One region of the Priestia aryabhattai genome, then DNA from elsewhere that is predicted to be linked to it. Evidence: riboswitches for the same ligand, from Rfam matches in the RefSeq annotation. Region 1 holds a riboswitch; the other holds the start of a gene.

Region 1 (11,642 bases):
GTTTTTAGTGCAGCCTAAAGACATTGCAGACAAACATTATCCGCTTTTAGTATATAATCGCGGAGGAAATCGCGAACATGGCATGATTCGCGCAAAAACACTTCAGTACTTATCATATTGGGCAAGTAAAGGCTACGTCGTTGTTGCGACTCAATACAGGGGAAATGGCGGGAGTGAAGGAACAGAGACGTACGGCGGTAAAGATATTGACGACGTATTAAATCTTATTAAGTGGGGAGAACAGCTTCCCTATGTAAATCACCAGCAAAAGGTAGCGCTCGGATATTCACGCGGCGGTATGATGACGTATTTAACGATGAAAAACGGCGTTAAATTTGATGCAGTTGTCGTACAATCAGGTATTACAGACATGTTTCAATTCTACGATCAAAGAGGACCTGAAATGAAACAAGTGCTGCGCACAATTGTAGGGGATCCGGCACAATATCCAGAGAGGTATAAAAGTCGTTCTGTTGTCTATTGGAGCGACAAAGTAAATTCACCTCTTTTGATTTTGCAAGGTGATCATGATCGCAAAGTTCATCACACTCAGGCTGAAAAGCTTGTGAAACAACTAGATGAGCAAGGAAAAGAATATAAATATGTACTGTACAAAAACGGAGACCATCCGCTAACTGCTTATTATGATCAATATAACGCGGAAATTGATAAATGGTTTAAAATACATTTAGCTAAGCAGTAAAGAAATTGGAAGCAGTTTTGATGAATGAGAAAGAGCAGCTTGTTTTATCCTACTAGATGTAAGCACTATGAAAAGGGGATGAAGCAAAATGACTCAGTCTAAAAGTCAAAAAGAGCGTCAGTGGAACGTGCGAAAGCAATCACAAAACCCATCGCATGGAAAAGTAAAATCTTTTGAGGAATTATCAGAAGAAATCGCACCTAAACGTAAATAAGGTAACCTTTATATAAAGGAAGACACAAAAAAGGAGAGCTGAAGCTCTCCTTTTTCTATGTTTGTTTATGGATTTGTGGACCACATACCCGCAGATTTGATAAAAATACGCGGATGCAGTTTTAATTGTGCTACCATAATTTCTGCTAGGTCTTCAGGCTGCATAACTTTATCAGGATTGCCGTCCGTTAAGTTTTCTTTATACGCTAATTCCGTTGCTACTGTACTTGGTGTTAGAGCTGTTACACGAATATTGTGTTTGCGCACTTCTAACGCTAGAGATTCGGTTAAGCCGAGTACGCCAAATTTTGAAGCGCTGTAAGCACTTGTAACGGGAGCGCCTTTTTGGCCAGCCGTGGATGAAATATTGATGATGTCTCCACCATTTTTTTCGATTAATTGAGGTAGAACGGCGCGCGTTACGTAGTAAACGCCCATTAAATTTACATCAATGATTTGTTTCCACTCAGCTGGTTCTAACTCTAAAAAGCTTCCGAATTTACCGATTCCCGCATTGTTGATTAAGATATCTGTTGTCCCTAATTTTGTATGTAGATGCTCAACTGCGGCGTTTACTTCTTCCATAGAAGAAACGTCTGCTGTTGCATAAGCAACTTGTACATCAAATGCTTCTAGTTCAGAAGCAACAGCCTTTAAATCCGCTTCTGTACGAGCGATTAAACCGATATTTACGCCTTCTTTTGCTAATTCAATCGCAGTTGAACGACCGATGCCTTTTCCTGCTCCTGTGATAAGAGCTACTTTGCCTTTAAGTGATTGTGCCATGTATAGACTCCTTTCAATGTTCCACATAAACATCCTTCATATTAACGAAGAATTATTCATTACTATCCTATAGAAATGCACAAATGATGTCAAAAATAAAGATTATTAAAATCGCTTTAAGTATAAATTTCCTTTTCATACAAAAACTATAGAGAATAAAAAGAAGAAATTCCGTTTCTTTTCGTTCAATGTAGTGGAGGATGAACAATGCGTATAAAAAAACTATCTGAGTTAACGAATAAATCCAAACAGCGGAAAGAAAAAGCTGATGAATCTAAGGGCTCTAAGGAAACTAGTGCTTCTTCTACTCAGGAAGAGCAGAAATTATCGGAGAGGGTGGGAGATAATTTATCCCGCATGAAAAAAGCACTGGAACAGAGCACGGACTTAGTTGTAAGAGAGTTTAGAATTTCGATTGAAGAAAAATTCACTTTAGGTGTTGCTTACATCGACAGGTTAGTAAATAAAGATGAAGTTGAACACTATGCGCTGGACTCCATTATGCACTATCACGATGAACATTTAACACATTATGACGGCATTGCGGATGAACAAGTCATTCAAGAGGTAAAGGAGCGTCTTTCTAAAATTGATATAGACGGTACACCTTTTGTATTAATGGTTCCTGCACTATTTATTCAATTTTTTCAAGCTGCTGAAGATTATTACCAGCGCGCAGATATTAGTACATTGATTCGCTTAATGCGCTATATGGCATTTTTCTTAGCCCTTTTAACACCTTCTGCTTATATTGCTTTAACTACTTTTCATCAAGAGATGCTTCCTTTTGCTTTGTTAATTAGTATTGCAGCTCAAAGAGAAGGCGTCCCTTTTCCTGCTATTATTGAAGCGTTTATTATGGAAATCACGTTTGAAATTTTGCGAGAAGCGGGAGTTCGATTGCCTCGAGCAGTAGGTTCAGCTATTTCGATTGTTGGAGCACTCGTTTTAGGAGAAGCCGCCGTACAAGCGGGATTAGTCTCGCCTGCAATGGTTATCGTTGTATCCATCACCGCTATTAGTAACTTTGTGTCACCTGTGTATGATATGGCTATTGCAGTAAGGATGCTGCGCTTTACTTTAATGGTTTTAGCAGCTACTTTTGGCTTGTTCGGTATTATCCTGGGGTTAATTTTAATGATTTTACATTTATGCAGCTTAAGGTCATTTGGAGTCCCGTATATGACACCTATGGCTCCATTTGTAAAGCGTGATCAAAAGGATGTGATTAGACGTTCGATCAAAAAAATGAAAACAAGGCCAAAGCTTATTAACGAGAAGAATATTTCACGTCAAAAGACGCAAAAAAACTAAACTGTGGAAAGGTGGCCGTTTACTATGAAAGCATTTCTAATGCTATGTATCTGTTTATTACTATTAAGCGGCTGCTGGAGCAGTCGAGAGTTGAATGAGCTAGCCATTACGGTTGCTGTCGGAATTGATAAAGCAGAAGATGGCATTATTGTTACAGTTCAGTTGATTAACCCAGGTGATATTCAGGCAAAAACTCCTACAAACGGGCCTACTGTGACCACCTTTTCTATTAAGGCTTCTTCTGTAATGGAAGGGTTAAGAAAAATAACGACAAAATCCCCTCGGAAAATTTATCTTTCTCATTTGCGAATGCTAGTCATTAGCGAAAGCATGGCAGAAGACGGTATCGCTGAAGTGCTTGATTTCTTTGCCCGGGATCATGAAGTACGTACCGATTATTTTGTTGTTGTTGCTAAAAATACGAAAGCATCGAACGTGCTGAACGTATTAACAACAATCGGAAAAATACCGGCTAACCATATGTTTGCTTCATTAGACGTGTCACAGCGTATTTGGGCACCTACTAGAGGAGTGAAGTTAAATGAACTGATCAGTAACTTAACCAGTGAAGGGAAGCAGGCGGTGTTGTCAGGGGTATTGTTAAAAGGTAACGTGAAAAATGCAGGAGATATGTCCAGCATTTCTCGCACCAATCTTTCTACTCTGCTCAATTTCAAAGGATTAGGTGTCTTTCAAAATGATAAACTTATCGGCTGGTTTAATGAAGACGAAAGTAAAGGATACAATTATATTACAGGAAATGTAAAAAGTACATTGATTGTTATTCCATGTGAAAAGAAAGAAAAATAGCATGATATCATCGGAGTAGAAATGCTTCGAACGAATGTGAAGGTGACAGCTTCTATGAAAAATCATAAACCTCATATTCACGTTGATTTAAAAGGTGAAGCGAACGTAGCGGATGTAGAGTGTCAAGTGAATTTACAGGACCCAGCTGTAATTAATATGCTGGAACGAAAAACAGCAGCGGACGTAAAAGAAAAAATGAATGATGCGGTGGAAAAAGCTCAAAAAACTTATAAAAGCGATATCTTTGGTTTTGGAGAAGCGTTTTACAGACAAGATGTAAAGAGAGGGTACAAAATGAAAAGAGACTGGAACAGAATTTACGCGTCCGCAATTTTTTAAGTTTTCCTTTAGGTCTAATTATTACAGGCGTGGCGTATTACATTATTCCGAATACAGCATACCTCAATTATTTTGAAAAATATTATTGGCCGTTTTATTTATTTGTACTAAGTGTCTGTTTTCCATCATTATTTATTGCTCTTTCTTATATAAAGAAAAATAAGACAGCCAAAGGCGATAGAAGCCAACAAACATAGCATTATTTATACGCATGTGGTATAGTATACGATGACAATTCAAGAAGAAACGCCGTACACGTTTGTATATGTACGGGAGAGGTTCGAAAACTCCCTCTATAAAAAACTAAGATCATCGTTGATGACAAAAGACACGGTTTTAGCGTGTCTTCTTTCACGTGCTTTTCTACCAACACGTCTCTTTGACGTGTATGCTGGCGAGGGCGTGTATCTTAGTTGCTTTTTAGGGAGATTGCTGGAAAAGAGCAGTCTCTTTTTTGTGTTATAAAATTAGTCACAAAGGGAACGAACGGTTCAATAAAGTTTCTTCTTCTTTTGATTTCAATCAAAAAGGAGACGAACAATGATGATTAAAAATGAAAAAGCTATTGTTGTATTTAGTGGAGGTCAAGATAGTACAACATGTCTATTTTGGGCTTTGAAAAACTTTAAAGAAGTAGAAACGGTTACATTTCAATATGGTCAGCGTCATAGTCAAGAAATAGAGGTAGCAAAAGCTATTGCAGCTGATTTAGGTGTGAAGCACACCGTACTAGATATGTCACTTTTAAATCAATTAGCACCAAATGCATTAACGCGAGATGATATTGATATCGAGCAAAAAGAAGGAGAATTGCCTACCACGTTTGTGGATGGCCGCAATCTGTTATTTTTATCATTTGCAGCCGTACTGGCTAAGAACAGCGGAGGCCGTCATATCGTAACAGGCGTTTGTGAAACCGATTTTTCGGGATATCCAGACTGTCGAGATGTATTTGTGAAATCGTTAAACGTCACGCTTAATTTATCAATGGACTTTGAGTTTGTTATTCATACACCGCTCATGTGGATTGATAAAGCAGAAACGTGGGCTTTAGCTGATGAGTTAGGGGCGCTTGAGTATGTGCGTGAAAAAACATTAACGTGCTACAACGGTATTGTTGCTGATGGATGCGGTGAATGTCCCGCATGTCAATTGCGAAAACGTGGGTTAGATCAATACCTGCAAATAAAAGAAGGAGGAGAGAAATAATGCTGCAACAAATGTATCCTCAAGTATTTCATGACTATGAATATGAACTGAACAAAGATATGCAGTTTGCTGCGGCACATTTTGTTCCTCACACAGAAGCAGGAAAATGCCGTCAAGTCCATGGACATACGTATTTTGTTAACCTAACTGTTGCCGGAGATACATTAGACGAAGCAGGCTTTTTAGTAAACTTTGCGCTATTGAAAAAAATTGTTTCTGGTCAATTTGATCATACATTATTGAACGATCATTCTATCTTTAACGAAGAAAATCCAAATGATTTTCCTACAACTGAAGTTGTTGCTCGTAAAATTTATGAGTTGGTTCAAGAATATCTAGACACACTACCAAATAAGCCTTCTTGCGTACAAGTATTCGTGCGGGAAACGCCGACAAGTTACGTAGTTTACCGCCCAAAGAAGGTGAAAAAACGTGGCTAATACAATTCCAGTACTTGAAATATTCGGACCAACGATTCAAGGGGAAGGAATGGTTGTAGGACGTAAGACGATGTTTGTTCGTACCGCAGGCTGTGATTATTCGTGCAGCTGGTGTGATTCAGCTTTTACATGGGATGGATCGGCTAAAAATGATATTCGTCAACTAACAGCAGAACAAATTTGGACTGAGCTGAAAGAAATCGGTGGAGAGTGCTTTGATCACGTCACCATTTCTGGAGGAAACCCTGCGCTTATCAAGGCAATTGGTTCACTTATAGAGCTTTTGCACAGCCATGGGGTAAAAGCAGCTCTTGAAACACAGGGAAGCCGTTATCAGGATTGGTTTCTAAAGATCGATGATTTAACGATTTCTCCTAAGCCTCCAAGTTCATTAATGAAAACAAATTTCTCCGTATTAGACGATATTATAGAGACATTAATAAAGGAAAAACGCATGGAGCACATAAGCATAAAAGTCGTTGTATTTAATGATGAGGACTTTGAGTATGCAGCGTCCGTTCATGAACGTTATCCTGAGGTTCCGTTTTTTGTTCAAGTAGGCAACGAGGACTTAACGACAATCGATAATGCGTCGTTAACACAAGAATTGCTTAAAAAGTATGAGTGGTTAATCGATAAGGTCGTGGCAGCTAAAAACATGAATAATGTAAGAGTTCTGCCGCAGGTTCACGCCCTTGTTTGGGGAAATAAACGAGGTGTGTAAGCGCATAGCAAAAAATTTACAAAGAAAAATAAAAACAGATATATACAAAATAAAAAAACGCTGTTAGAATGACAATCGTAGAAAGAGAGGAAATGCAAATGAGCGGTCGAAAAGATGAAGAATTAGAAGGTGTATCACTCCTTGGAAATCAAGGAACAAACTATTTGTTTGAATATTCACCAGAGATTCTAGAAGCATTTGATAACAAACATCCAAATCGTGATTATTTTGTGAAATTCAACTGTCCAGAATTTACGAGCTTATGTCCAAAAACAGGTCAGCCGGATTTCGCAACCATTTATATTAGTTACATTCCAGATGAAAAAATGGTGGAAAGCAAGTCGTTAAAGCTTTATTTGTTCAGCTTCCGTAACCATGGAGATTTCCATGAAGACTGTATGAACATTATTATGAATGACTTAATTAAACTGATGAATCCAAGATATATTGAAGTATGGGGGAAATTCACACCACGCGGCGGCATTTCAATTGATCCATATACAAACTATGGCCGTCCCGGTACGAAATATGAAGAAATGGCTAATTATCGCCTAATGAATCATGATTTATACCCAGAAACAATTGATAATCGTTAATTCGAACAAACAGGTTGTGTATGCAACCTGTTTTCCATTGCAAAAACAACAGGTGAGAAGGTGAAAGAATGTCACAGAGATCAGCATTAGTATTAGGTGCAAGCGGACTTGTTGGTCAAGAACTTTTAAAAATGTTATTAAGCAACAGCTTATATAACCATGTGACAGTGTTTGTTCGAAAAAAGTTACCAATCGAACACACAAAGCTACGTCAGCTCGAAATAGATTTTTTAGAGCTTGATAAGCATGAAGAATGCTTTGCAGTTGATGATGTATATTGCTGTTTAGGCACGACAATGAAAAAAGCAAAAACAAAAGCGAGATTCATTAAAGTGGACTACGAATTTCCTTTAAAAGCGGCTAAATGTGCAGAAAAATATCGCTGCAAAAACTTTTTAACGATTACAGCAATTGGTGCTGATCTTCGTTCGCCATTCTTTTACAGTAAAGTAAAGGGGCAAGTAGAAGAAGATATCGCAAGCTTGTATATCCGTTCTACTCACTTTTTCCGCCCATCGTTATTATTAGGCAAGCGCCAAGAGTTTCGCCTATTTGAAAAGATTGGGGGATACACGTTAAAGTCGTGTTCATTTTGCCTTGTAGGAAAGTGGAGAAAGTATCGTCCAATTAAAGCGTATAACGTAGCCAAATCGATGATGAAAGCTGCACTTGAAGATAAATGTGGTGTTCATGTACATGAAAGCCAAGACATCTATACAGGTGAATGCTATTATTCGTTTACCAACGGCAAGCGCGTGTTATCAAAATAAAGAAAAGCCTCTTCATAAGAAGGGGCTTTTTTCTATCTTCCGTCAGCATCCGCATCACCATCACCATCGTGATCAGAAGCTGATTCACTCCAACTTGTGTAGGAGTTAGAATCTTCTTCTGCATAATTCATGGGCTCAACAGATGTTTTTTTATTTGAAGTCTGCTTTCGTTTACAAACGAACTGCACGATGAAAAAAAGAATGACAATAAGAGCAACTATAAACAATATAGTATCAAACATGCTAGTAATTCCTTTCGGTAAGAAGATAGAAGATAATAGTAGCTTTTTTATTGTCACACGAAAATAAGTCCCTTTCAAGAAAAAAGGGGCCTGTTTTTGTTTCTTTAAGGAAACTTTTTTTATCTTAGCCATATATTATTGTATGAAGAAACATTTTAGAAAAGAGGGAGTACAGTGAAAAAAAGTTCGAAGGATGTTAAGGTTCAACAGTATATTTACCTCATGTATAAGCTGGGGATTATTACAGAAGAACAGAAGAATCAATTTTTCCAAAATCAATAAAAAAGCAACCGCTTTTGCTTTCCGGTTGCTTTTTTCTCTTTACATAGCTGGATTAATAATGGTGTAATTTTTGTGGTTGACAACAGTTCGCTGTTCTAAATCTAAATCGCGGTAGTTTGTCATGTAAGTCAAATCAACAATCACGGAGTTTTCGTTTACTTTTTCTACAATGCCCTGTAATCCATTTTTAAATTCTATCAAGTTTCCTACCTCTGCTATTTTCATGATTCATCGCTCCTTTGTTTTAAATTAGTTCATTATGAATTTTTACAATAATTTTAATTTTTAAAATAGTAAAACTAGTTAGCGTTTTCTTTTTTACAATTTTGCCTTAAAACTGGGAATTAGTAAAGGGTTTTTTGAAAAAATATAAAATAAAATTGAAAAAATAAGTGAAATGTGCTGAGAAATAAAAGGAATTGGTAGCTTTAACGAAAGAGAGAAGCAGGACAGTTCCATCTTTGTTCATCTTTCGTTATAATAAACGGGGTATAATCTTGTCATAAATTATAAGAATTAGAAGGTGTAGAAATTGAAAGATACTGGACTCGTGCTCGAAGGAGGCGGTATGAGAGGCCTTTATACAACTGGAGTTTTAGATTACTTTATGGAAAGAAATCTGTACCTTCCGTATGTAATTGGCGTTTCAGCCGGCGCTTGTCATGCCACTTCCTATTTATCTAGACAAATAGGAAGAAGTCGCAAAGCTAATTTAGATTTTTTAGAGGATCCTCGCTACTTGTCGTGGAAAAATTATTTTAAAACAAAAGAGATATTTGGAATGGATTTCGTTTTTGATGAAATTCCTAATCAGCTTCTTCCATTTGACTTTGAGGCATTTGCCGAGCGTACAGAGAAGCTTGTAGTAGGGGCAACGGACTGCGTGACGGGAGAACCCGTTTATTTTGATAAGTATGACCGAGACATTTTGACAGCGGTTCGCGCTTCTAGTTCCCTTCCATTTTTAGCACCTGTCGTTACATATAAAGGAAAAGAGTTGTTAGACGGAGGAATCAGTGATCCGATTCCAATCAAAAAAGCAGTGCAGGATGGATATAGAAAAAATATTGTGGTGCTAACGCGAAACGAAGGATATCGAAAAAAGAAATCAAATATGCTTTGGTTATTGAAGCGCAAATATCGTCATTATGACGGGTTGACTCGTGCGCTTGAAAACCGCTATAAATTGTATAATGAAACATTGTCATATATTGAAGAACAAGAAAGACAAGGGAATATCTTTGTGATTCGTCCGCAAACCCCTCTTGTAGTAGGGCGAATTGAGAAGAATCGTGAGCGTCTCGACGCTCTTTATAACCAAGGATATAAAGAAGCTGAAGCTCAATTTGCATCTCTGCAAAATTGGCTGAACAGTTAAAAGCGAGGTGAAACTGAATGGATGAACAAACAGCAATAAAAATGTTGAATGAGTTAAGTGAAGGAAAAGTAACCGAAATTAAAGTCAAAAAAGAAGACTTTCTTGCTTTTCGTCCTTTTTTAGTAAATCGCCCTGATTTCAAACATTTTCGTGGAATAGCCGGACGCGGTGGAGATTTCACCTATACGTATCTAGAAATTCCTAGGAGCTAAACGAAATGATGGCATTATTTAATTATGCCTTATATAATGGATGTATGAGCCTGTACAGTAGAGAATATACTGTTACAAGTGCTTGTGCGTTTATTTAATAACGTAGGGTAAGAGCGATTAAATGTGTTTAGTTATAGGAGGGATATTATGGATGAGTTTCGAAAAAGTACAGCACCTTTTTATTTTGCAGATCATATATGGAAAGATAAAAATGGAATGACGACTTATGGGATGCTGTTAACGAACCGGCCCGAAGATGACGGGGACTATGACCTCCATTCGTTATTAGAAGAAGCATATGTAGATCATAAAAAAATTCTAATTACTACTGTTTACGATAACAGTGAACAGCAGTTGACCGGATACGTGATACACTTATCAGATGATCAAGACGTCTTTACGTTTATGGATGATACGGGTGCTAAGCTAGTGATTGATTTCTATGATGTTGTAGAAATTGAGATCGAAGATTAAAAAAAGCTGAATGTTGATTACAACATTCAGCTTTTTTGTGTAAAAGTAGATGAATTTAAATGTTTATCATAAGAAGCATAAGGGAAAAACGAATGGAGAAATTTCTGATTAAACTAAAAGAAAGCGGGAAAATATACCTGTATTTTAGAAAATTTACCGTGATTATGACAAAAAACAAGGTACAATGTCATAATTGTGTTCCGAACGTAATTTTGTTCATCAAACTTAAAGAAATGTAATTGAATCGTTCGGTGAAACCCCTATATAGCTATGATAGAGTAATACCATACGAAATTTCAGGAGGTATTACCTATGAAACATAGTTATATGAAATCAATGGTAGTAGCTTGTTTAGCTACTCTTTCATTTATAGGTTTTAATGCAACAGCTACGGCTGCAACTAATTATAAAGTAGTCAAAGGCGATAGTCTTTGGAAGTTAGGTAAAAGATATAGTGTAACAATTGACGATATTAAAAAATTAAACAATCGTCAAGGAGATATGATTTATATTGGTGAAACATTAGCTATTCCGAGTAAGACAAAAGTGCTGGCTGCTGAAACAACGGAACCTTCAACGACAGCACCTGCTAATACGGTCAAGCCTGAACCAAAGCCAGAACCAAAACCAGAAGCTAAACCGACAGAGCAGGAAACACCTGCAGTTTCTATTTCAGCAAGTGAAAAAGATTTATTAGCTCGCCTAGTAGAAGCTGAAGCAAAAGGCGAATCGTATGAAGGAAAAGTAGGGGTAGCGACAGTGGTGTTAAACCGTGTAGATTCTCCGAAGTTTCCAGATACGGTAACAGGAGTTATTAAACAAGTTGTCGGAAAAGCATATGCTTTTTCACCGGTTCAAAACGGATCAATTAACAAACCTGCTTCAGAAGATTCGAAAAAAGCAGTAGAGCAAGCATTGACTAGAAAAGATCGTTTAGACGATTCCATTTATTTTTATAATCCAAAAACAGCTACCGATAACTGGATTCGTTCACGTGCTGTAATTAAAACAATTGATCATCATGTATTTGCCAAATAAAAAGAGCCGCTCTGGCTCTTTTTTTAGTCTAAAAAGATATCGCGTTCCAGACTGCCTTCAGAACCTGTTAAAACTAGACCAATGTCAGTAGTAGCTTCTAAGTTCTGAACGA
Region 2 (11,642 bases), on a different contig from region 1:
CGATGCGGGTATTAACGAATCCAGCAGACACGGGAGCTGTAACTATTTGTTTGCCTCAAGATGTGCAGGGAGAAGCATGGGATTTTCCTGCTTATTTCTTCCAAAAGCGCGTTCACCGCATTGAGCGCCGCCTTCCGACTAAGGACAGTCTAGGCGATGCGATTCAAGTAATGAAAACAAAAAAAAAGCCAATCATTATTTGTGGAGGCGGCGTTCGGTATTCAGAAGCCGCAAAGGAGTTAAAGCAATTTGCTAGTGAGTTCCACATTCCATTTGGGGAAACTCAAGCGGGGAAAAGTGCCGTTGAAAGCGACTACCGCTATAATCTTGGCGGAATTGGTGTAACAGGGAACTCAGCTGCTAACACAATTGCTAAAGAAGCGGATTTAGTGATTGGAGTAGGCACTCGATTTACTGATTTTACAACAGCCTCTAAACAGCTTTTTCAACATCCGGAAGTGCAATTTCTTACAATTAACACGTCTGAATTTCACGCGAATAAGCTCGATGCTGTGAAACTTGTAGCTGATGCAAAAGAAGGGCTGCTTGCTCTTAGAGAAGAACTAACATCAATTGGTTATCAGTCTGGTTATACGACAGAAATTGCAAGTGCTAAAGACGCATGGGAAACAGAATTAGAGCGTCTACATAGCATACGTTTTACTGGGGCAAAGTTTATTCCAGAAATAAAAGGTCATTTAGATGAGAGCTTAGCTGAATATGCAGAATCACTTGGTACTCAATTAACGCAAACAGAAGTAATTGGAGAGGTGAATAAGCTCCTTGATCACAATTCCGTTATTGTTGGTGCAGCAGGAAGTCTTCCGGGTGACTTACAGAGAATGTGGAAGTCTAATAAACCCAATACCTATCATATGGAATATGGGTATTCATGCATGGGATATGAAGTATCAGGCGCACTTGGAGTTAAGCTAGCGGAACCAGCTAAAGAAGTGTATGCGATGGTTGGAGATGGAAGCTATCAAATGCTTCATTCAGAGCTCATTACAAGCCTTCAAGAAAGAAAAAAAATAAATATTTTACTATTTGATAATTCCGGTTTCGGATGCATTAACAATCTTCAAATGTCAAATGGAATGGGAAGCTTTGGAACAGAGTTTCGCTATCGAAACGATGAAACAGGAAAGCTAAACGGAAACGTGATGAAAATTGATTTTGCAGCCAGCGCCGCAGGCTACGGTGTAAAAACATATCGTGTAAGTTCTCTTGAAGAATTAAAAACGGCGATAGCAGATGCACAAAAGCAAGAGGTTTCTACGCTAATTGATATTAAAGTGCTGCCAAAAACTATGACGAATGGTTATGAATCATGGTGGCATGTAGGAGTAGCAGAGGTATCTGGAAATCAGCATGTACAAGAAGCTTATAAAGATAAAGTGAAAAAACTTGAAATGGCAAGGGTTTATTAAGAACCAGAAAAATATTGCGGATGTTGAAGAGAAACATTCAGTACATGTAAAAGCGTTTTTAATTTCATACAAGGGAGAGGAAGAGATGTTCAAGGAAAATACGGTCAAACTGGGGATTGCTCCAATTGCTTGGACAAATGATGATTTACCTGAACTAGGAGCTGAAAATACATTTGAACAGTGTATCAGTGAGATGGCTTTAACCGGTTTTAAAGGAAGTGAGGTAGGAAACAAATATCCGCGAAACGTTTCCATCTTAAAAAAAGCATTATCGCTGCGGAACTTAGAAATTGCAAGCGCATGGTTTAGTACATTTTTAACGACAAAGCCGCTGGAAGAAACGGTGACTCCATTTATTGAACATCGCGATTTTTTATACGAAATGGGAGCAAAAGTAATCGTTGTGTCTGAACAAGGACACAGCATTCAAGGGCTGATGGATGTTCCTTTATTTAAAGGAAAGCCTGTGTTCACGCCACAAGAGTGGAACAGACTTGCAGAAGGCCTGCATTATCTTGGGAAACTAGCCCGAGAGAAAGGTATGCATATTGTCTATCATCATCACATGGGAACAGGCGTACAAACAACAGAAGAAATTGAGCAGCTAATGGAGCTTACTAATCCAGAGCTTGTCTCGCTGTTATTTGATACGGGCCATCTTGTCTTTTCAGGAGAAGAACCTCTTTATATTTTAAAAAAATATTTACATCGTATTAAACATGTTCATTTAAAGGATATTCGCCAAGAAGTAGTTGATAGAGTAAAAGAACAAGAGCTGAGCTTCTTGCAAGCGGTAAAAGAAGGAGCCTTTACTGTTCCAGGTGACGGAGCTATTGAATTTGATGAAGTGTTTACTACGCTGGCCACTTCGGATTATAACGGCTGGTTTGTTGTAGAAGCAGAACAGGATCCAGCGCTCGCTAATCCTTTTGAATATGCGCTAAAAGCGAGAAACTTTATTAAAGAAAAAAGCGGTCTTTAATTTCGAATGTAAAAGGTTTAACGCCTTTTATGTGCTTATAAAGTGAAAGGAGGAGGGGGAATGAAACCAACCATTTATAGTGTGGCTGAAGAAGCAGGAGTATCAATTTCTACCGTATCAAAAGTCATTAATCAAACCGGTCATATTAGTGAAAGAACAAGACAAAAAGTAATTGAGGTTATGGCGCAGTTGAATTACCACCCAAGCGTCGTGGCATCTGCTTTAACAGGAAAGCCCACTAAAACGATTGGGCTTCTCGTACCCGACATCTCCAACCCTTTTTTTGCCGACTTGGCAAGAAGCATAGAAGACCGAAGTCATGAGCGAGGCTTCCACGTTGTAATGTGCAATACCGATAACGAGGCGGAAAAAGAGAAAAAGTATTTATCGCTGTTAATTCGTCAAAGAATTGACGGCTTAATTGTAGCTTCGGCTTTTCGAAATGCTAATCTTTTAAAAAATATGCTTAAGCAAGATATACCGATTAGCGTTATTGCTTCAGAAATTCCTCATATATCCGTTAATACAGTGACAGTGGATAACTACAAAGGAAGCTATTTAGCGACTGATTATTTACTGTCTTTACATCATGAAAAAATTGCAATTATTACAGAAAATGCAAAAAGTAATCATGCCCGTTTAGATGCTTTTCGAGACGCCATGCAAGAAAATGGAATCATCGTATCACCTCAGCACGTTATTACGACCGAGGCAAGTATTCAAAAAGGATATGAAAGTGCTAAGCGAATTTTTTCATTAAAGGAGAAAGTGACGGCTATTTTTGCTTGTAACGATTTACTGGCTATCGGCGTTATGCAAGCGGCAAAGGAATTTAAAATTGATGTGCCGAAGGACTTATCAGTCATTGGATTTGATAATACGGTTCTTTCTACTACCATCACGCCCATGTTGACGACGGTAGCACAACCAACACAGGAAATGGCTGTAAACGTAGTGGATTTGCTGGTTAGAGAAATGGAATATCCAACTATGCATAAAGAACATTTGCTTCTTGAGCCGAAATTGATTGTCCGAAAATCAACGGCTCCGTTACGAAGAGACGCCAGAAACTCCATAAATAATTGGTCACGATAAAGAATATTGCTACTAATAAAAATCATCTTAGTCACATATTCAAAAGAATTTATAGAGCCTATGGAAAAAAACTGAGTGATAAGTAAATTCTGATTGCCCTACTACATAAAGGAGGAAGTTAAGCATGTTAGGTAAATTAGGTGAATTAAATAAAGGATACAACGTACTTACAGAAATGGCCGGTCAGCACAAAGAAATGCTGATGGATATTGGGATTTATAACATGCCCCAAGGAAAAGAGGAAACTTTACTAGACAGCAGCAACGAAACGGCTATTCTTTTACTAGAAGGAAAGGTAAAGCTAGAGTGGGAAGGCCATTCGAAAGAAATTCAGCGTCAGTCCCTTTTTGAAGAGGAGCCTTGGTGTTTGCACGTTTCGAAAAATGTGGATGTTAAAATTACCGCGCTTGCCAATAGTGAAGTACTAGTTCAAAAAACGGATAATGAAAAAGAATTTTCATCAAAATTATATACGCCTGAAGATTGTCAAAATACAGTGGCTGGTGAAGGAGTATGGAAAGGTACTGCTCAGCGTGTAATTCGAACAATTTTTGACTACAATAACGCTCCTTATTCTAACCTTGTTATTGGAGAAGTTATTTCTTATCCAGGAAGATGGTCGAGTTATCCGCCTCATCATCATGACCAGCCTGAAGTATATTACTATCGTTTTGACAAGCCACAAGGGTTTGGCTGCGCAATGGTCGGAGAAGATGCGTACCGTGTAGTTGATAATAGTTTTATTACAATTCCTGGTGAATTGGATCACCCTCAAGCAACGGCTCCCGGCTATGCGATGTACTTCTGCTGGATGATTCGCCATCTTGACAATAATCCGTGGACAGACCGTATCATGGAAGAAGAGCATAAATGGTTATTGAAACCGGATGCGAAAATTTGGCCTGAAAAATAAATAACGACCTTTATATGAAATGGGTTCTAAATATTGAAAAAGCTCCAATAAAAAATAATTATGTGTAAAATAATAGTTTATTTTTGTAAAATATGTTTTTATATGTTAAAATATAGCTTGTATTAATATTCAGGCGATGATATCGCTCTTTTTAGCAGATTCCTTTTTTAGGAGTCTCTTTTTTTGTAAGCAGAAGCAAAAGATACACGCGGTTCTTATGTCAATTAAAAAGAAAAGGAGATAAGCGTAAGCCGCTTATCTCCTTTTCTTTTTAGCATTATCTAACGCTAAGTTCTTTTTAACTACTTTTTCTAGAGCAACTTCTACGTGAACATTTTTTTCATCGATGTCATTCACAAGCACGACGGTTCCTTTTCGTCCTTTAATCTTTAAATCATCACCCGTAGAAGGAATATTTTCCCGCAACTGGCTCAATAGAAGCTTTCTGTTTTCAAAAAAGTGGACAGCCACCATTTTATCTCACCTAATTTCATATGATATATGTGATACAAAGATGTGTATATGAAATCCTTCCTATACATTATGTCGTTACTGCTGACTTTAGAACAGATTGGATAGACAATTGTTGCATCAATATACGAAATAAATAGGATGGCATAGTTATAAATCTTCTATCCTTGGACATGCTTATACTACTAATCTAAAAAGGGATGTGGATGAGAATGAAAATGAAGATGGCTATCGGATTAAGTGTATTTACGGCCGTTACAGGAGCAATTGCTTTGGGGGCGGTTTACTTTTTAGCAGGTATCTTTTCGTTTTTCTTAACGGTTTTTTCATAAAAAAATCCACCATCAGGTGGATTTTTTTATTTAGTAGCGGCTTTTGTTTCATGAGGCGAATTGCCGATAAAGCCAAATTTCCCGCCGACAACTTCTTTTACTTCGTGGATGACAATAAAAGAATTCGGGTCAATTTGCTGGATTTTCTTTTTAATTTTTAATAGCTCGTTCTTTTTAATAACAACGTAAATAATACGTTTATCTTTATTGGCGTAGTAGCCATATCCGTAAAAGATTGTGGCTGCATTTCCAAATTCACTGGTGATAACTTGCGCTATGTCTTTATATTGATCAGACATAATGGTCATTGCTTTTTTGTTGTGGAAACCTTCGATAACAATATCGACGATTTTGGCACAAAGATAGACGAATATAAAGGTATAGAGGGTGTTGTTGACGCCAATGGCAAAAACTGATGCTAAAATAATAACGCTGTCCATGTAGAACATGCTTTTAGAGATATTATAGCCTTTTGTGTAGTTTAATAAATAAGCTAAAAGAGTTGTTCCACCGGTAGACCCATCCGCGATAAAAATGAGAGCCAGTCCGGTTCCCATTAGTAAGGCGCCGAATACAATTCCTAAAATCATGTCGTGAACGTGAAAGGGAATATAACTGACCAGACCGAGGAAAACGGACGTCATGACAGCTCCTAGAATAGTATAAAGAATCGTTTTTTTTGTTAGGAATTTATAGGCTAAGGCAATAAATATAAGGTTCACAAGGAAAGTGCTGATACTTGTAGGGATATGAAATAAATAATATAAAACAAGAGCAATACCAACCGTACTTCCGTCACCTAATTTATTTGGAATGACAAAAAAATCAATCGATGCAGCAACTAAAAGCGCTCCGGCAATAATTAAAATGATGTCTTTATAGATTGTTTTCAATATGCAAACCTCCTTGATAATTAGGATATTTTCATGTGGAATCTTGTTTTTACTAGTGTTTCACAAATGATAAAATAAAAAACGTCTTAGAAATTGTCTAGTTATATAACTGATCAACTTCTAAGACGAAGAATTACGATACGTGTATAGGTCTTAATCCTGCTTTTCTATGCTTCGATGTCACCGATTATATAAACCTCTGAACGCTATGTCAACGCTATGAGAGATGTTCAACTTTTCAAAAAATAGAAGGCGGTTTCCTACATAAAAAAAGAATCCTTTGCGCCGTCGCAAAGGATTTTCAAATTTATTGGAATAGGGGGAATACGTTATTAGGATTGTCATTTTCATAAATTAATATACCTCTATTTTTTTAAAAATTTATTTGTTAATGACGATTGAAAGTTTGTAATTCACATGCTGATTTAGCTCTGTCAAAAAATCATTTAATTCTTCATTTGAATGAAATTTGCATTCTAGTAAGTAGCAACCATCGCCGCTGATTTTAAAGTTGTTCATGACGTACTCCTGCTGACTTTCTAAAAATGAGAGATAGGGATGATGATGAATGCTCTGCGTATAGATATTTAAAAACGTATGAACGGTGTAGCCAAGTTTTCGTTCATCGATGTTAATTGTATAGCCTTTGATAATGCCTTCATCTTCTAACTTTAATACTCTAGCAGAAGCGGCTTGTCCGGTTAGATGCACTTTTTCTCCTAATTCTTTCATCTTTATACGCCCATTTTTTGACAGCTCTTCTAGTATGTGCTTATCTGTATTATCTAACATCGCTACAAATCCTTTCGTATTTCAAATCAAAAGGGTTCACTACTTGATTTCACCTATGTATACTGATACGTCTTCTATTTTATACTAAAGAAAAGTAAGAAAAAAGAGCAGTCAATATGCAAGATATAGAAAGCGGCAGTAGTTTGTAAACAGCTAGATTGACGAAAGCTTAAGCTTGCTGTATGATTCTTTGAGTGTTTACGTGGTTCGTAACCATCCCACGTTAAAAAACTAAGGAGAGAATAGTAAGATGAATATAAGAACACTTTGCGTCAACGGTCTTTTAGCTGCTATGTATATTGCTGTTAGCATGCTAATTCAGCCGTTTGGCTTCACCAATATCCAATTTCGTATATCGGAAATGTTCAATCATTTAATTGTGTTTAATAAAAAGTACATGTACGGCATTGTACTAGGAGTATTTCTGACGAATTTGTTTTTTTCACCAATGGTCGCTTATGACCTGGTATTTGGGGTAGGACAATCTGTGCTATCATTACTCATTACAATTTTTTCTATGCGCTACATTAAAAATATGTGGGCTCGTATGCTTGTTAATACACTTGTGTTTACGTTTACGATGTTTATTATTGCGTTTGAGCTGCACCTGGCATTTGATTTACCATTTTTCTTTACATGGTTAACAACAGCCGTTGGTGAGTTCGTCGTTATGCTTGTTGGAGCGCCAATTATGGTGGCAATTAATAAACGTGTACAATTTAATAAGCTAGTTGGTTAAAAAAGATGTGGCTGTGATAAATCTCACAGCCACATCTTTTTTTCTTTGTTATTCTATAGATGTAGTGATAAACCCCTTATTGAAGAGCTTTTCACGCATGGACAAATTACCCATATCTAGCATGTAGAAAGAGCAGGTCGCATTTGTGTTCTGCTCTTTTTACGTAAGGCAATAGTAAGTATCCGATTAGACTATTTTGAAAGAGGGAGTAACAAATCTCACAGCGCACCCTTTTTTCTTTTGTTACGATATACATACAGTTGGCAAACTCCTTATCGAAAAGTTTTTCGCACAACACCACATTACCTATGCGTAGCAACTAAAAAAGCAGACCTATGACGGTTTGCTTTTTTAGTTGTCTTTTTACCATTAAATAACTTTTTAAGTTATTTAATGGTAAAATAATCTTTGTTACTAGAGAGGGGATTATTTTTTGAATAGCAAGTTAGGAATTCTTATTTTATTAACGTTAGCAATCTTATTTTCCGGATGTTCAAAAAAAGAAGGCAATAAGTTAAATATTAAGCCAAAACAAAAGGTGAAGTTAACTGCATTTCTTCCTTATAAAGGCATTAATAAAGAAGCTTTAGCTATTAATGAGCCTGATGTAAAGTGCATAGGGTATTGGAATGAGCTTGATGAATACCATCAATTTTCTTTTGGAGGATCCTTGAAGCAAGAATAACATATGGGTATTTGTTAAGTAGTGGAACTTAAAAGGCGTGAAATCGTATATAAATCAAGGGGGGATTTCATTGAAGAGATATGGAATATTCATCATTAGCTTCATCGTTTTGTTAGGTAGCTTTCAACTACTGTCAGGCATGATTCTTACGCTCTTATATGTTCCAGAAAGCTCGGGTATGTGGAGTTCAATTGAAGGTTTATCAAGTAAAGGAACGTTCGGCAGTTATTCTGCTAGCTTTGCTTTTGTGGTTCCGGCTGTAGCAGCTACAGCCGCATTTTTTATCTCTAAAAAATGGGTTAGGAAAAGTGCATGAGGGATTGATAAAGGCGGTGAATGAACAGTGAGTGTAGACACGGATAAATTAGTTATCTTCTTTATTTTATGGGGAACACCCCCTGTTTTTAGTATAGTAGAGTACTTTAAACTGAGTAAAACTGAAAAAAAGAAGCTATACGAGACTTAACATCTTTAAAATCTATTGTAACAATAGGATTTATATTGTCCGAAGGAATTATGGCGAGTTTAGGCAGAGTGTTATCTCTATTTTCTCTGCACGTTATAGGTGTTTTTCTTTTAGCCATTGGGGGAATCGTAGGCGCTATTGAAACATGGAGGGTAAAAAGAAAGAATAGTATTGTTATCTTTTTATTAGTAGTGTTTATGATTACCCTTACATTTGTAACATAAATTCTGAATGTAATAAGAGCTGCTCAAATCATGAGCAGCTCTTGTTAGTTTCTTACTTATTGCGTGTCAAGCTGCTGATCTTTTTTCTTTAACGTAAGAGCGATCAGGAACGAAACGACGGCGAAAGCAATGGCTACATAATAGACAGTATGAACCCCGCTTGTCATACTTTTTATTTGTAACAGCATTTTATTTGTTTCATTTGATTGTTGAATAAAGTGCTGAGAAGCCATGGTCATAATACTTGTATACAAAGCGGGTCCAATAGCACCTGAAACTTGGTTAATGGTATTTGAAATGGCTGAACCGTGAGCGTGAAGCGGTTTAGGTACTTGATTTAAAGCAAGCGTCATCACGGGTCCTATGCTTAAACCTACGCCAATTGTAAAGGCAGCGTATAAAATGGCCGCGGTCGTTGTGGTTGTTTCGCTTGAAATGGTAGTGAACAAACTTAAGATAACCGTTAAAAGGACTAAGCCTGTTAAAAGCAGCGGTTTAAATCCAATTTTATCAAACAAACGCCCTCCGACCATAGCTGTTAGAGCCAGCGTTACTCCTCCCGGAAGCATAAGAAAACCTGTTTGCAAAGGAGACAGTCTAACAGCGGTTTGAAAATAAAGCGGTAAAAGTAACATCATCGAAAACTGAATTATCATAATGAGAAACATTAAGAAAATAGATCTTGAAAACACAGATGATGTAAAAGGCTTCATATTAATCATTGGAGAATTCAGCTTGCTTTGCTGTCTGATAAATAAAGCAAGAGCTACGACGCCAATGATGAGGGTAAGCCATACAATAGGGTTACCCCATCCTGTCTCTTCACCAGCTGCGCTAAATCCATAAACAACTCCTCCAAACCCAATTGTAGAAAGAATAACAGACGGAATGTGGATCGTTGGTCTAGATGTTTCAGAAACGTTACTGAGTTTGAAAAGAGCAAATAGGAAAATAAGCGCCGCGGCAATTAAAAGACCTAGAAATATAATTCGCCATGAATAATATTGAATAATTAATCCTGAAAGGACCGGTCCAATTGCGGGTGCAAATAAAATGGCTACACTAAAAATACCCATTACAGTGCCGCGTTTGCTAACCGGCACGAGTGTTAGCATTGTGCTCATCACAAGAGGTAAAATAATGCCTGTTCCTAATGCTTGAATCATGCGCCCCACAAAAAGTAGAGAAAACCATGGAGTGATAAAGCCAATGAAGGAACCAATTAAGTATAAGCTCATAGCTGTCACAAACAGCTGTCTTAATGTAAAACGTTGAATTAAAAAAGCAGACACTGGGATGGATATGCCGATCACAAGCATATATCCGGTAGTTAACCACTGAGCTGAGCTCGTCCTAATGTGAAAATCTGAAATGATACTTGGCAAGGCGACGTTCATTACAGTTTCACTAATTAAGCATAAAAAATTTCCTAGAATCAAAATAAAAAGGATAAGCTTACTTTGTGTACTCATTTTTTCTTCTGTTTGCGTCATAAGTGACCTCCTTTTACTAAATTAGTTTTTGTTTGCAAATAGCTTTCTAATTTGATCAGCTACAATTTGCATAGGGAGCGTATTGTTTTTAGTTAATGAAAGAGTATAAGCACCTTCAATCCAAGACTGTATAGCTGAACCTAGTTGTTTTGCTTCCTCTTGTTCATAACCTGAACAAACTAATTTATCTGCATAAACTTGTTCCCACTCGTTATACACGGTTTCACAGGCCATACGAAGCGTTTCGTTTGATGACCATACTTCGCTCGACATAGCGGCGAGGGAGATATCCGTTTCATTTTCTACTTGCTCAAACATTCGATCAGCCATCATTTTTATATGATATTGAATGGCTGAGGCTGCATCTTCATGAGAAGCTAGGGATTTTTCTATATAAGCTTTAACTCTTTCTCCCGTTTTTTGAATGGCTTCTTTTGCTAATTGTTGTTTTCCATCCGGAAAATAATAATAAATAGATCCTCTTGGAGCGCTGCTTTCTTTTGTGATTTGACTTAGACTGGTGGCGTGATAGCCTTTTTTGCGAAAAAGTTTAGCAGCAGCGCTTAAAATTTTTTCTTTTGAATTGGTTGATTCCATGAAAACAGCTCCCTCATATACTTACTAGTTGATCGGTCAGTATAATGGTAGCAACTCTATACTGATCAGTCAATCCAGACGTTTAGGTCTTGTATATAAGTGGAGATTGACGTAAGTTTCACAGGTGTAAGCATTGATTGAAATGTTAAGAATAAGGTTACAAAGTATTTTGTGGCTATACTTTTATTCGTGTTAAAAAAATATGATCAAGTAATGAAATTAAAAGAAGACGAGAAGCGTATAGCATGTTACGATAGGGACGGTATAGAAATTGACACATATCTGTTTCTAATAGAAGAGACAGGTTTTAAAATTTTTAAATGTAAGGTTGTGATTCACCTGAGACTGAATAAATTTATTAGCGAATCTGGCAAGGCGTCAAGACGCGGAGCGGATAAGTTAATTAGTGAAGGAAGAGTAACCGTTAATGGAAAGGTTGCAAAAATCGGAGATCAAGTTAAGCCTGGCGATGATATTCGAGTAAGCGGCCAACAGCTTCGAATTGCTCGAAATAATGTATATATTGCACT

What was found. Region 1 has a riboswitch for preQ1 ahead of queC (7-cyano-7-deazaguanine synthase QueC). Riboswitches for the same ligand answer to the same signal wherever they lie in the genome.
Region 2: another riboswitch for preQ1. It lies ahead of M3225_RS24925 (QueT transporter family protein); the one in region 1 lies ahead of queC (7-cyano-7-deazaguanine synthase QueC).

What each region holds. Positions count from the first base shown of each region.
Region 1 covers NZ_JAMBOQ010000003.1:520,428-532,069, forward strand. The annotation lists gene M3225_RS15715 (alpha/beta hydrolase family protein) at 1-703, shown strand, start outside; gene M3225_RS15720 (DUF6254 family protein) at 792-917, shown strand; gene M3225_RS15725 (3-ketoacyl-ACP reductase) at 983-1,702, opposite strand; gene M3225_RS15730 (spore germination protein) at 1,910-3,016, shown strand; partial or broken gene M3225_RS15735 (Ger(x)C family spore germination protein) at 3,041-4,165, shown strand; PreQ1 riboswitch class I at 4,435-4,478, shown strand; gene queC (7-cyano-7-deazaguanine synthase QueC) at 4,709-5,374, shown strand; gene queD (6-carboxytetrahydropterin synthase QueD) at 5,374-5,814, shown strand; gene queE (7-carboxy-7-deazaguanine synthase QueE) at 5,807-6,538, shown strand; gene queF (preQ(1) synthase) at 6,637-7,134, shown strand; gene M3225_RS15760 (oxidoreductase) at 7,203-7,904, shown strand; gene M3225_RS15765 (hypothetical protein) at 7,937-8,146, opposite strand; gene M3225_RS15770 (YkvS family protein) at 8,468-8,653, opposite strand; gene M3225_RS15775 (patatin-like phospholipase family protein) at 8,961-9,806, shown strand; gene M3225_RS15780 (hypothetical protein) at 9,824-10,018, shown strand; gene M3225_RS15785 (hypothetical protein) at 10,166-10,492, shown strand; gene M3225_RS15790 (cell wall hydrolase) at 10,805-11,530, shown strand; gene M3225_RS15795 (YueI family protein) at 11,554-11,642, opposite strand, start outside.
Region 2 covers NZ_JAMBOQ010000008.1:104,812-116,453, reverse strand. The annotation lists gene iolD (3D-(3,5/4)-trihydroxycyclohexane-1,2-dione acylhydrolase (decyclizing)) at 1-1,430, shown strand, start outside; gene iolE (myo-inosose-2 dehydratase) at 1,516-2,412, shown strand; gene M3225_RS24950 (LacI family DNA-binding transcriptional regulator) at 2,473-3,507, shown strand; gene M3225_RS24945 (5-deoxy-glucuronate isomerase) at 3,632-4,420, shown strand; gene M3225_RS24940 (hypothetical protein) at 4,676-4,894, opposite strand; gene M3225_RS24935 (YitT family protein) at 5,250-6,116, opposite strand; gene M3225_RS24930 (Lrp/AsnC family transcriptional regulator) at 6,498-6,908, opposite strand; PreQ1 riboswitch class I at 7,105-7,149, shown strand; gene M3225_RS24925 (QueT transporter family protein) at 7,159-7,647, shown strand; gene M3225_RS24920 (hypothetical protein) at 8,081-8,332, shown strand; gene M3225_RS24915 (hypothetical protein) at 8,403-8,648, shown strand; gene M3225_RS24910 (hypothetical protein) at 8,834-9,022, shown strand; gene M3225_RS24905 (DHA2 family efflux MFS transporter permease subunit) at 9,079-10,515, opposite strand; gene M3225_RS24900 (TetR/AcrR family transcriptional regulator) at 10,537-11,112, opposite strand; gene rluF (23S rRNA pseudouridine(2604) synthase RluF) at 11,443-11,642, shown strand, end outside.